One region of the Pseudomonas sp. G3-39 genome, then DNA from elsewhere that is predicted to be linked to it. Evidence: predicted binding sites of a transcription regulator. Region 1 holds the regulator's gene; the other holds the start of a gene.
The links. Region 1 encodes FliA, which starts transcription of late flagellar genes. Its sites were predicted from a motif close to CTAAAGTTTNNNNNNNNNNNGCCGNTAA; they were not measured.
Positions count from the first base shown of each region.

Region 2: a site for FliA is predicted at 3,550-3,577, ahead of ACOYXG_RS14050 (methyl-accepting chemotaxis protein). Genes of this name have one in related genera too.

Region 1 covers NZ_CP186497.1:1,650,407-1,655,677, forward strand. The annotation lists gene flhA (flagellar biosynthesis protein FlhA) at 1-692, shown strand, start outside; gene flhF (flagellar biosynthesis protein FlhF) at 704-2,044, shown strand; gene fleN (flagellar synthesis regulator FleN) at 2,158-2,988, shown strand; gene fliA (RNA polymerase sigma factor FliA) at 2,985-3,725, shown strand; gene ACOYXG_RS07470 (chemotaxis response regulator CheY) at 3,891-4,262, shown strand; gene ACOYXG_RS07475 (protein phosphatase CheZ) at 4,280-5,068, shown strand; gene ACOYXG_RS07480 (chemotaxis protein CheA) at 5,123-5,271, shown strand, end outside.
Region 2 covers NZ_CP186497.1:3,183,092-3,188,362, reverse strand. The annotation lists gene ACOYXG_RS14065 (hypothetical protein) at 1-199, opposite strand, end outside; gene ACOYXG_RS14060 (AAA family ATPase) at 535-1,059, opposite strand; gene pnuC (nicotinamide riboside transporter PnuC) at 1,056-1,619, opposite strand; gene ACOYXG_RS14050 (methyl-accepting chemotaxis protein) at 1,788-3,422, opposite strand; gene ACOYXG_RS14045 (undecaprenyl-diphosphate phosphatase) at 3,727-4,557, shown strand; gene ACOYXG_RS14040 (DUF1294 domain-containing protein) at 4,554-4,982, shown strand; gene ACOYXG_RS14035 (MmcQ/YjbR family DNA-binding protein) at 5,098-5,271, opposite strand, start outside.

The DNA of each region.
Region 1 (5,271 bases):
GCGCCCAGGCGCAATCGCTCGGTTACACCGTGGTCGACGCCAGTACCGTGGTCGCGACCCACTTGAACCAGATTCTGTACAAGCACTCCAGCGAGCTGATCGGCCACGAGGAAGTGCAGCAACTCATGCAATTGCTGGCCAAAAGCTCGCCGAAACTGGCTGAAGAGCTGGTGCCGGGTGTGGTTTCGCTGTCGCAGTTGCTCAAAGTGCTGCAAGCGCTGCTGGCCGAACACGTGCCGGTACGCGACATCCGCAGCATTGCCGAAGCCATCGCCAACAACGCCGCCAAGAGTCAAGATACCGCCGCCTTGGTCGCCGCAGTACGCGTCGGGGTATCCCGCGCCATCGTCCAAAGCATTGTAGGCACTGACTCCGAGCTGCCTGTGATCACCTTGGAACCAAGGTTGGAACAAATATTGCTCAATAGTCTGCAGAAGGCAGGACAAGGCTCTGAAGAGGGCGTTCTGCTGGAACCAAGCATGGCCGAGAAGCTGCAGCGTTCGCTCATCGAAGCGGCGCAGCGCCAGGAAATGCAAGGTCAACCGGTGATCCTGTTGGTAGCAGGCCCGATCCGCGCGATGCTCTCGCGTTTCGGCCGCCTCGCAGTCCCAGGGCTGCACGTGCTGGCCTACCAGGAAATTCCGGACAACAAGCAAGTGACCATCGTTGCGACAGTAGGGCCCAACGGCTGAGGTAGTGGTTTATGCAAGTTAAGCGTTTTTTCGCCGCCGATATGCGTCAGGCCATGAAGCTGGTTCGTGATGAGCTGGGCGCTGATGCCGCCATCATTGGCAACCGCCGCATTGCCGGCGGCGTCGAGCTGACGGCGGCACTGGATTACAAATTGTCGGCGCTGGCGCCACGGGTTCCGAACATGGAACTCGAGGACGAGCTGCGCAAGACCCAGTCGCGCATCGTTACTGCTCAGGCCGAGCTGAGCCTGCGTGGCGAAGCCGACGGCAACACCAATCGCCAGTTGTTCGCCGGGCTGCCGTTGACGGCCGGCCTGCCGCTGACTGCTGCCGAACCGTTGAGCGAACCGACTTACGCCGCCCCGGCGCGTCCAGCGCCAGCGCCTGCCCAGTCGTCCGCTGGCATCGATCCGCGTGCGCTGGATTCGATGCGTTTCGAACTGAACAGTTTGCGTGAGCTGATGGAAGTGCAGCTCGGCACGCTGGCCTGGAATCAGCTGCAAGGCAGCCGTCCGGCGCAAGCCAATCTGTATCGTCGTCTGCAACGCATCGGTCTGTCCGGGCCGTTGTCGCGCGATCTGCTGGCGATGATCACCGATATTGAAGAACCACGTCAGGCTTGGCGCATGCTGCTCGCGCACCTGGCGCGGATGATTGCCGTACCGGAAGTCGAGCCGCTGGAAGAGGGCGGGGTGATTGCCATGGTCGGCCCGGCCGGCATGGGCAAGACCACCACCCTGGCCAAACTCGCTGCGCGCTACGTGCTCAAGTACGGCGCGCAGAATGTCGCGCTGGTCAGCATGGACAGTTTCCGCATCGGTGCGCAGGAACAACTGAAGACGCTGGGGCGGATTCTCAACGTGCCGGTGACCCACGTCGATCCGGGCCAGTCGCTGGTGCAGGCGCTCGACCCGCTGCTGCGCAAACGCGTGGTGCTGATCGATACCGCCGGCTTGCAGGCCAGCGATCCGGCTTTGCGCATGCAGCTGGAAAGTCTGGCCGGGCGTGGCATCCGTTCAAAAAATTATCTGGTGCTGGCAACCACCAGCCAGAAACAGGTTCTAACCGCCGCGTACCACAGTTACAAGCGTTGCGGGCTAGCCGGCTGCATCCTGACTAAACTGGATGAGACGGCCAGCCTTGGCGAAGTGTTGAGCCTGGCGATCAGTCATGAACTGCCGGTCGCGTACCTGACCGATGGCCCACGGATTCCGGATGATCTGCATCTGCCGCGCCGTCATCAACTGGTCAGCCGCGCCGTCAGCGTGCAAATGCAGGAAGAACCCAGCGAAGAAGCCATGGCTGACATGTTCGCTGATATCTACCACAGCCCGACCAAGCAGGTTGGCTGAGGTAATGAACCGTTTTTGTACCTACATCGATGGTCTGCCATGCATTGTTCCGGTTGAGAACGCGCAGCCAGTAATGTGGCCTCCGTCTATGCAAGACAAGGTAAAGAAATAACATGGGCAGCATGCATCCCGTACAGGTGATCGCGGTGACCGGCGGCAAAGGTGGCGTCGGCAAGACTAACGTGTCAGTGAACTTGTCTCTGGCGCTGGCAGAGCTTGGCCGTCGGGTCATGCTGCTGGACGCCGATCTGGGGCTGGCGAACGTCGACGTTCTGCTGGGACTGACCCCCAAACGTACTCTGGCCGATGTGATCGAAGGTCGCTGCGAACTGCGCGACGTGCTGTTGCAGGGGCCCGGCGGGATCCGCATCGTGCCGGCCGCTTCCGGCACCCAAAGCATGGTGCACCTGAGCCCGGCGCAACATGCCGGTCTGATTCAGGCCTTCAGCGACATCGGCGACAACCTCGATGTGCTGGTGATCGACACCGCTGCGGGTATTGGTGACTCGGTAGTCAGTTTTGTCCGCGCCGCGCAGGAAGTGTTGCTGGTGGTCTGCGACGAGCCGACCTCGATCACCGACGCCTACGCGCTGATCAAACTGCTCAACCGCGACTACGGCATGAACCGCTTCCGCGTGCTGGCCAACATGGCGCAGAGCCCGCAGGAAGGGCGCAACCTGTTCGCCAAGTTGACCAAGGTCACGGATCGCTTCCTCGACGTCGCCTTACAATACGTCGGCGCCGTGCCGTACGACGAAAGCGTGCGCAAGGCAGTGCAGAAGCAGCGAGCGGTCTATGAAGCCTTTCCGCGTTCCAAGTGCGCGCTGGCGTTCAAGGCGATCGCGCAGAAGGTCGATACCTGGCCGCTGCCTGCCAACCCGCGCGGCCACCTTGAGTTTTTCGTCGAGCGCCTCGTGCAGCAAACAGCAGGGCCTGTGTTATGACCGCGAGCGGTATGAACTACTACAAGAAGTCGGCACGTGACGCGCAGTACGAGTTGATCGAGCGTTACGCGCCACTGGTCAAGCGCATTGCCTATCACTTGCTGGCGCGCTTGCCGGCGAGTGTGCAGGTTGAAGACCTGATTCAGGCCGGGATGATCGGCCTGCTCGAAGTCTCGACCAAATATGACGCCAGCAAAGGCGCCAGTTTCGAAACGTACGCGGGCATCCGGATCCGCGGCGCGATGCTCGATGAAGTGCGCAAAGGGGATTGGGCACCGCGCTCGGTTCACCGCAATACCCGTATGGTCAGCGATGCCATTCGCTCAATTGAAGCTAAAACCGGCCGTGACGCTAAAGATCACGAGGTTGCGGCCGAACTCCAATTGAGTCTCGACGATTACTACGGGATTTTGAATGACACCCTGGGCAGCCGGCTGTTCAGTTTCGACGACCTGTTGCAGGACGGCGAACACGAAGGGCTGCACGAGGATGGCGCCAGTGCTCATCTTGAGCCGTCACGCGATCTGGAAGATGAACGCTTCCAGGCGGCGCTGGCGGACGCGATTGCCAATTTGCCGGAGCGTGAGCGACTGGTGTTGGCGCTGTACTACGACGAAGAGCTGAACCTCAAGGAGATCGGTGAAGTCCTTGGCGTCAGTGAATCGCGGGTCAGCCAGTTACACAGCCAGTGCGCGGCCCGTTTGCGGGGGCGTTTGGGGGAGTGGCGAGCGCGCTGAAGGCAGTGTGGGGACACTGCGAACGAGGCTGGTGCGGTGAGAACGGCACCGGTCTTGCTCTGTTGTGCTCCAGACAGTCTTCGAGTGCTGCGCCGATTGATTGAAGTGGCGCGTCCAGGTGCTGGGCGCGTTTAAGACTGCTTGGAGGTCGAATTGAACAAAGACATGAAAATCCTCATCGTTGATGACTTCTCAACGATGCGGCGGATCATCAAGAACCTGCTGCGCGATCTCGGGTTCACCAACACCGTCGAGGCCGACGATGGCACTACCGCCATTCCGGTACTCAACAGCGGCAGCATCGACTTTCTGGTAACGGACTGGAACATGCCGGGCATGACCGGTATCGACTTGCTGCGCCACGTGCGTGCCGATGAAAAACTCAAGCATCTGCCGGTGCTGATGGTGACCGCTGAAGCCAAGCGCGAGCAAATCATCGAGGCCGCTCAGGCTGGTGTGAACGGCTACGTGGTCAAACCTTTCACGGCTCAGGCGTTGAAAGACAAAATCGAGAAGATTTTCGAACGCATCGGCTGATGACGCGCGGGGGAGCTATGGAGCATAACGAATCTTCACAGGGCGATTTCGAGTCGACCCTGAAAAAACACGCGGTCGAACTGGTCGAGAGCCTTGAAAAAGGCAGGTTCGGCGACGCTGTGCAACTGATCCATGAGCTCAATCAGACCCGTGACCGCGGCCTGTATCAGGAAGTGGGCAAGCTCACACGCGAACTGCACAGTGCGATCGTCAATTTCCAGATCGATCCGCACATGCCGCAGGCCGAGGAAGTGTCGCAAATCACCGACGCCACCGAACGCCTGGGCTATGTGGTCAAGCTGACCGAAGCCGCGGCCAACCGCACCATGGATCTGGTGGAAAGCGCCACCCCGGTGGTCAATGGCCTGGCTGAAGAAGCCCAGGCTCTGAGCACCGATTGGGGCCGCTTCATGCGTCGTGAAGTCGGAGCTGAAGAGTTCCGCGAGCTGGCGCGCCGGGTCGACGGTTTTCTGTCACGCAGCAGCACGGACAACCGTGCGGTGTCGAGCAACCTCAACGACATCCTGCTGGCTCAGGATTACCAGGACCTCACCGGTCAAGTGATCAAGCGTGTGACCCAGCTGGTCACCGAAGTCGAAAGCAATTTACTCAAACTCGTCCTCATGGCCAGTCAGGTTGACCGCTTTGCGGGCATCGAGCACGACCGTGCCGCGATGCTTGCAGAAAAAGATCCACAAAAACATCTCTCGCAGGGTGAAGGTCCGCAGATTCATGCCGATAAACGAGAAGACGTTGTGTCCGGTCAGGACGATGTGGACGATTTGTTATCCAGCCTCGGATTCTAGTGTTTTGGAATTTTAGGTTTTTTGGGTTTTTAGACCTGTAGGAGCACCCCATTAATGAGCTTCGGCGCCGATGAAGAGATCCTTCAGGATTTCCTGGTTGAGGCCGGCGAGATTCTTGAGCAACTGTCCGAACAACTGGTCGAGCTGGAAAGCCGCCCGGATGACGCAGATCTGCTCAACGCAATTTTTCGCGGTTTCCACAC
Region 2 (5,271 bases), 1.5 Mb from region 1:
TGATGCGAGCCGAAGGGTTGGCATTGACCGTGGTTGGGTAGGGGTCCTTGCCACCGCTGCGCCCGATAGGAATGGGCTGAACGTCGCGGTTGAGAACGATCACGCCATTGCCTTCGGCCTGAACGTTGAAACTGATGAATGTGCTGGCGGCTGATCCAATCAGCAGAAGGCAGGTCAGGCCTTTATTGATATTCCCCACGGCGGCAATTCCTTCTTCAGTGGGCTGGCTCTTGTCAGCGTTGGGAAGGAGAGAGCGAAAGCTGTGCCGCTTTTGAGTTGTCTATTGTTTTCAACGGGTTGGCGCTGCGGCACGCAATCTTGATACATAACCTGTTTCAGCGCTGAAACAGTCACGCCGACAGCGGCGGGGGCAGGGGCGGTGCAAAGCTCTGGAACAAGGGTTTGCCGGGGACTGTTTCACCGGCGTAACAGATACCCTTTCAGAATGATGAAGGCCATTTAAACGGCTGCTTTGCGCGGGGTCGGGTGTTTCAAGAATGGACACTTGGGCTCCGAAAGGAGCTGTTTGCCAAGTCAATCAGCCATTAAACGCGCCACTGCTTCGAAAGCCTGAGACCGCCGCTCATCCCAATCGCCCTGAATGATCTGCAGCGGTTGCCGTTGTTGTTCCAGCCAGTCGCGGGTGGCCTGAAAGAACGCCATGCGTTGGCTGAGTTGCGGCTGGCAGCGTTGGCCGTCGTCGGTCCAGTCGATCTGCTCCGGCGACAACAGCAGATGCAGGTCGTAATGCCGGGCCAGCAGCTCGGGTTCCAGCCACGCCGGGCAGTCGCCAAACAGGGTCTGGCTCCAGAGGATGTTGCTCAGCAAATGGGTATCGAGAATCAGCAATTGCGGTTGCTGCGCCCGCGCCTGATCTTCCCATTGCAGCTGCCCACGCGCGATGTTGGGGATGTCGTTGAGGCAGGTATCGCGTGGATTCTGCTCGATGAACCAGCGCACGTATTCGTCCACCCGCAGGCCGCCGAAGCGCGCCTGAAGGCCAGCGGCCAGCCAGCTCTTGCCCGTGGATTCCGGGCCGGTGAGGACAACTACCTTCATCGCTGCAACGCCGGATCGGCGCGCCATTCGCGCCAGCCTTGCACAGCAATCAGGGTGAACAGGGCATACAGCGCGGCGGTGAGGTACAGACCCTTGTACAGGAACAGACCAACGAAAATCACATCCAGCACGAACCACAGCGCCCAGCATTGCAGGCGTTTCTGCGCCATCCACAATTGCGCAACCAGACTGAACGCCGTCAGCGCGGCATCGAGCCACGGCTGCGCCGCGTCGGTCCAGTGCGCCATGGCCGCACCCAGCAGCAGACTGCCGAGGGCGCCTACGCTCAGACCGAGCAGGATCGAGCGCCGATCCAGACGCGTGACTTCACGGCCGTCATGCATCGTCCCGGCGCGGGTCCACTGCCACCAGCCGTAGACTTGCAGCGCGGCGTAAATCACTTGCAGCAACATGTCCGAGTACAGCTTCACGTCGTAGAAGATCCAGCTGTACAGCAACACCATGACCAGGCCGATCGGCCAGCACCACGGATTCTGTTTGACCGTCAGCCAGACGGCGATCACACCGAGGGCGGCGGCAAACAGTTCAAGCCCGGACATGGGGGTTCCTTGGGGGAGTGCAAGAAGGGGCGCAATTGTACCCAAAAACCTTGAATGACGAATAACCCTGTGGGAGCGAGCCTGCTCGCGAAAGCGGTATGTCAGCAACGCAGATGTTGACTGACATTAAGCCTTCGCGAGCAGGCTCGCTCCCACAAGGGTGAGGGGTCAGACGCGGAACTGGCGCAGAAGCTGGTTCAGCTGTTCACTCAACTGCCCAAGCTTTATGCTCGCCACACTCGACTGCTCCGCCGCCAGCGCCGTGCTGTGAGACAGGCCGGCCGCCTGCGTGACGTTCTGGTTGATGTCCTCGACCACATGCGCCTGTTGCAGTGTGGCGCTGGCAATCGAGGCATTCAGGCCGTTGAGATTGCGCAGGGCCTGGCCGATGGCATTCAGGCTCGCGCCGGCCAATCCCGCCTGTTCGATGGTCAGTTGCGAGGCCTTGCTGCTGTCGCCAATGACTTTCACCGCCGCTTCGGAATGATTCTGCAGGCGTTCGATCATGCTCTGGATTTCCGCCGTCGACTTTTGCGTGCGCTGCGCCAGCAACCGTACTTCATCAGCCACCACCGCAAAGCCCCGGCCCTGTTCCCCGGCGCGGGCCGCTTCGATGGCCGCGTTGAGCGCCAGCAGGTTGGTCTGCTCGGCAATCGAGCGGATCACCTCCAGCACACTGCCGATCTGCGTACTTTCGGCCGCCAGGGTGCGAATCACTTCGACCGCTTGGTCAATGGTTCCGGACAACTTGTCGATCTGTTGCAGACTGCCGTCGATGTTGATCTGGCCCTGCTGCGCCTGAGCTTCGGCATCGCGCATTTCAGCGGCAGCATGTTCGGCATTCTTCGCTACGTCCTGTACGCCGTAGGTGACTTCGTTGATTGCGGTTGCGACCAGTTCCATCTGCTGCGATTGCTGTTGGCTGCGCTGCTGGGCCTGAGTCGCATCGTTGCCCAGTTCACTGGACGACTGACCCAGCGCACTGGCCGAAACCTGCAGGTCACCGATGACCCGGCGCAACTTGGCGGTGAAGGCGTTGAAGTGATGCGCCAGTTGCGTGACTTCGTCCTGACCGTGGGTGTCGAGGCTGCGGGTCAGGTCGCTCTCGCCGCTGGCGATGTTGGCCATGGCGTTCACGGTTTCCTGCAACGGACGGACGATGCTGCGGGCAATCAAAATCACCAGCAAGGCCATGATCACGGCAATCACCAAACCAATCACCGAAGCCTTGATTAACTGCCCCCGGAACTCGCTCTGCACATCATCGACGTAAACGCCCGAACCGAGCACCCAGCCCCACGGCTCGAACAATTTTACATAGGAGGTTTTCGCCACCGGTTCGCTGGCACCGGGCTTGGGCCAGCGGTAATCGACCATGCCCGCGCCTTTGCTTTTGGCGATCGCGACCATCTCGTTGAACACCGCGAAACCGTCTGGGTCGCGGATCGCCGAGAGGTTCTGGCCTTCGAGTTTGGGGTTGGTCGGGTGCATGACCATCACGGGGGTGAGGTCGTTGATCCAAAAGTAATCGCTCTGGTCGTAGCGTAGGCCACGAATGGCGGTCAACGCCTGTTTCTGCGCGGCGTCGCGGGTCAGGGTGCCGGCGGTTTCCAGGTCGTGGTAGTAACTCAGCAGGCCGCTGGCGGTCTGCACCACATGCTGGGTTTTCTGCGCCTTGGCGTGGTACAGGTCATCGTGGATCTGCTTGAGCATCAACACGCCCAAGGTCAACAACATGACCACGGCCACAATCAAAATGAGCCACAAGCGTCGGCTGATCGACACACTGCGCAAGCTGTTCATAACGCTGTCACTCCGATTTCTTTTTCTTGTAATAAATCAACGCCAGCATCCAACCACGTTTGGGTGGTCAGGCATACGCGACCCAAGTCGAATAACGCCGCAGCACTATTAAGGCTTGTCTGTTAGGATTTCGGCCCCGCGCGTGAAAACCTGAATCCAAATTGATATTTCACGGAATTTTGACCGTTTCGTGTGGATGCTGTGTGCGCGGAATCGGTACAGCTACAAACAGCTACGCTGATCGCAGTGAACGTAAAAAAATACTATCGGGGCATGCCTTTGTGCATCGCTCTTTGGGGGACTGATGGATCTTTGGACCGCCTTGCAGGCACTGATTCTTGGAGTTGTAGAGGGGCTGACGGAGTTTTTGCCCATTTCCAGTACCGGACACCAGATCATTGTTGCCGACTTGCTCGACTTCGGCGGCGAACGGGCCATGGCGTTCAACATCATTATTCAGCTCGGCGCGATCCTCGCGGTGGTCTGGGAGTTTCGTCGCAAGATTCTCGACGTGGTGATCGGCTTGCCGACCCAGCCGAGTGCGCGGCGTTTTACCGCCAACCTGCTGATCGCGTTTCTGCCGGCGGTGGTGCTGGGGGTGATTTTTGCCGACCTGATTCACCAATACCTGTTCAATCCGATCACTGTCGCGACCGCGCTGGTGGTGGGCGGTGTGATCATGCTGTGGGCCGAGCGTCGGCAACATGAAGTGCACGCCGAAACCGTGGACGAGATCACCTGGAAGGACGCGCTGAAAGTCGGTTTCGCCCAGTGTCTGGCGATGATCCCCGGTACCTCGCGTTCGGGCTCGACGATCATCGGCGGCCTGCTGTTTGGCCTGTCGCGCAAGACTGCGACCGAGTTCTCGTTCTTCCTGGCGATGCCAACCATGGTCGGTGCGGCGGTGTACTCCGGTTACAAGTATCGCCATCTGTTTGTGCCGGCGGACTTCCCGGTGTTCGCCATCGGTTTCATCACCGCGTTCATCTTCGCCATGATCGCCGTGCGCGGTCTGCTCAAGTTCATCGCCAGCCACAGCTATGCGGCATTCGCCTGGTACCGGATTGTTTTCGGTCTGGTGATTCTGGCGACCTGGCAGTTCGGCTGGGTCGACTGGTCGGCGGCCAAGCCATGAGTGATTCCCGCGCGCGCCGCCCGGACGGACGCCCGTCCGGTGGCGGCATTCAGCATCTGAAACTGAAACTGGCGGTGCTGCTGATCGTGTGCGCGCTGCCGCTGTTCGGCTCGCTGTCGATGTGGCTGCGCGGCATCTCGCTGGTGCCGTTGACCGCTTATGGCGTGGTCAGCGTACTGGCGTTTTTCATGTACTGGGCAGACAAGCGCAAGGCCCGCGCCGATGCGTGGCGCACACCGGAGAACATCCTGCATGCGCTGGAACTGGCCGGCGGCTGGCCCGGCGCGCTGATCGCCCAACAGGTATTCCGGCACAAGACGCGCAAGGTGTCGTTTCAGATTCTGTTCTGGGTGATTGTGGCGCTGCATCAGGTGTTCTGGATCGATCAGTTGTTTCTCGGTTCGAACCTGCTGTCACTGTTCTGAATCACCACAAATCCTCCTGTAGGAGTGAGCCTGCTCGCGATGGCGTCGCATCAGTCAAGGAGATGTCGACTGACACACAACTATCGCGAGCAGGCTCACTCCTACAGGATCGGGTTTACAGCAGTAATCCGATTTGGGTTTTCTTGGGCAATTTGCCTACCACCAATTGATGCGAACGCGTCAGTAATCCCTGCAGCTCCTCGGCACCCAGCGGGTAGGGCGGGTGCATGATGATCCACTGCGCCCGCGCCAGATAAGGCGCAGGGTGAATACCCGGGCGGTCGCAATG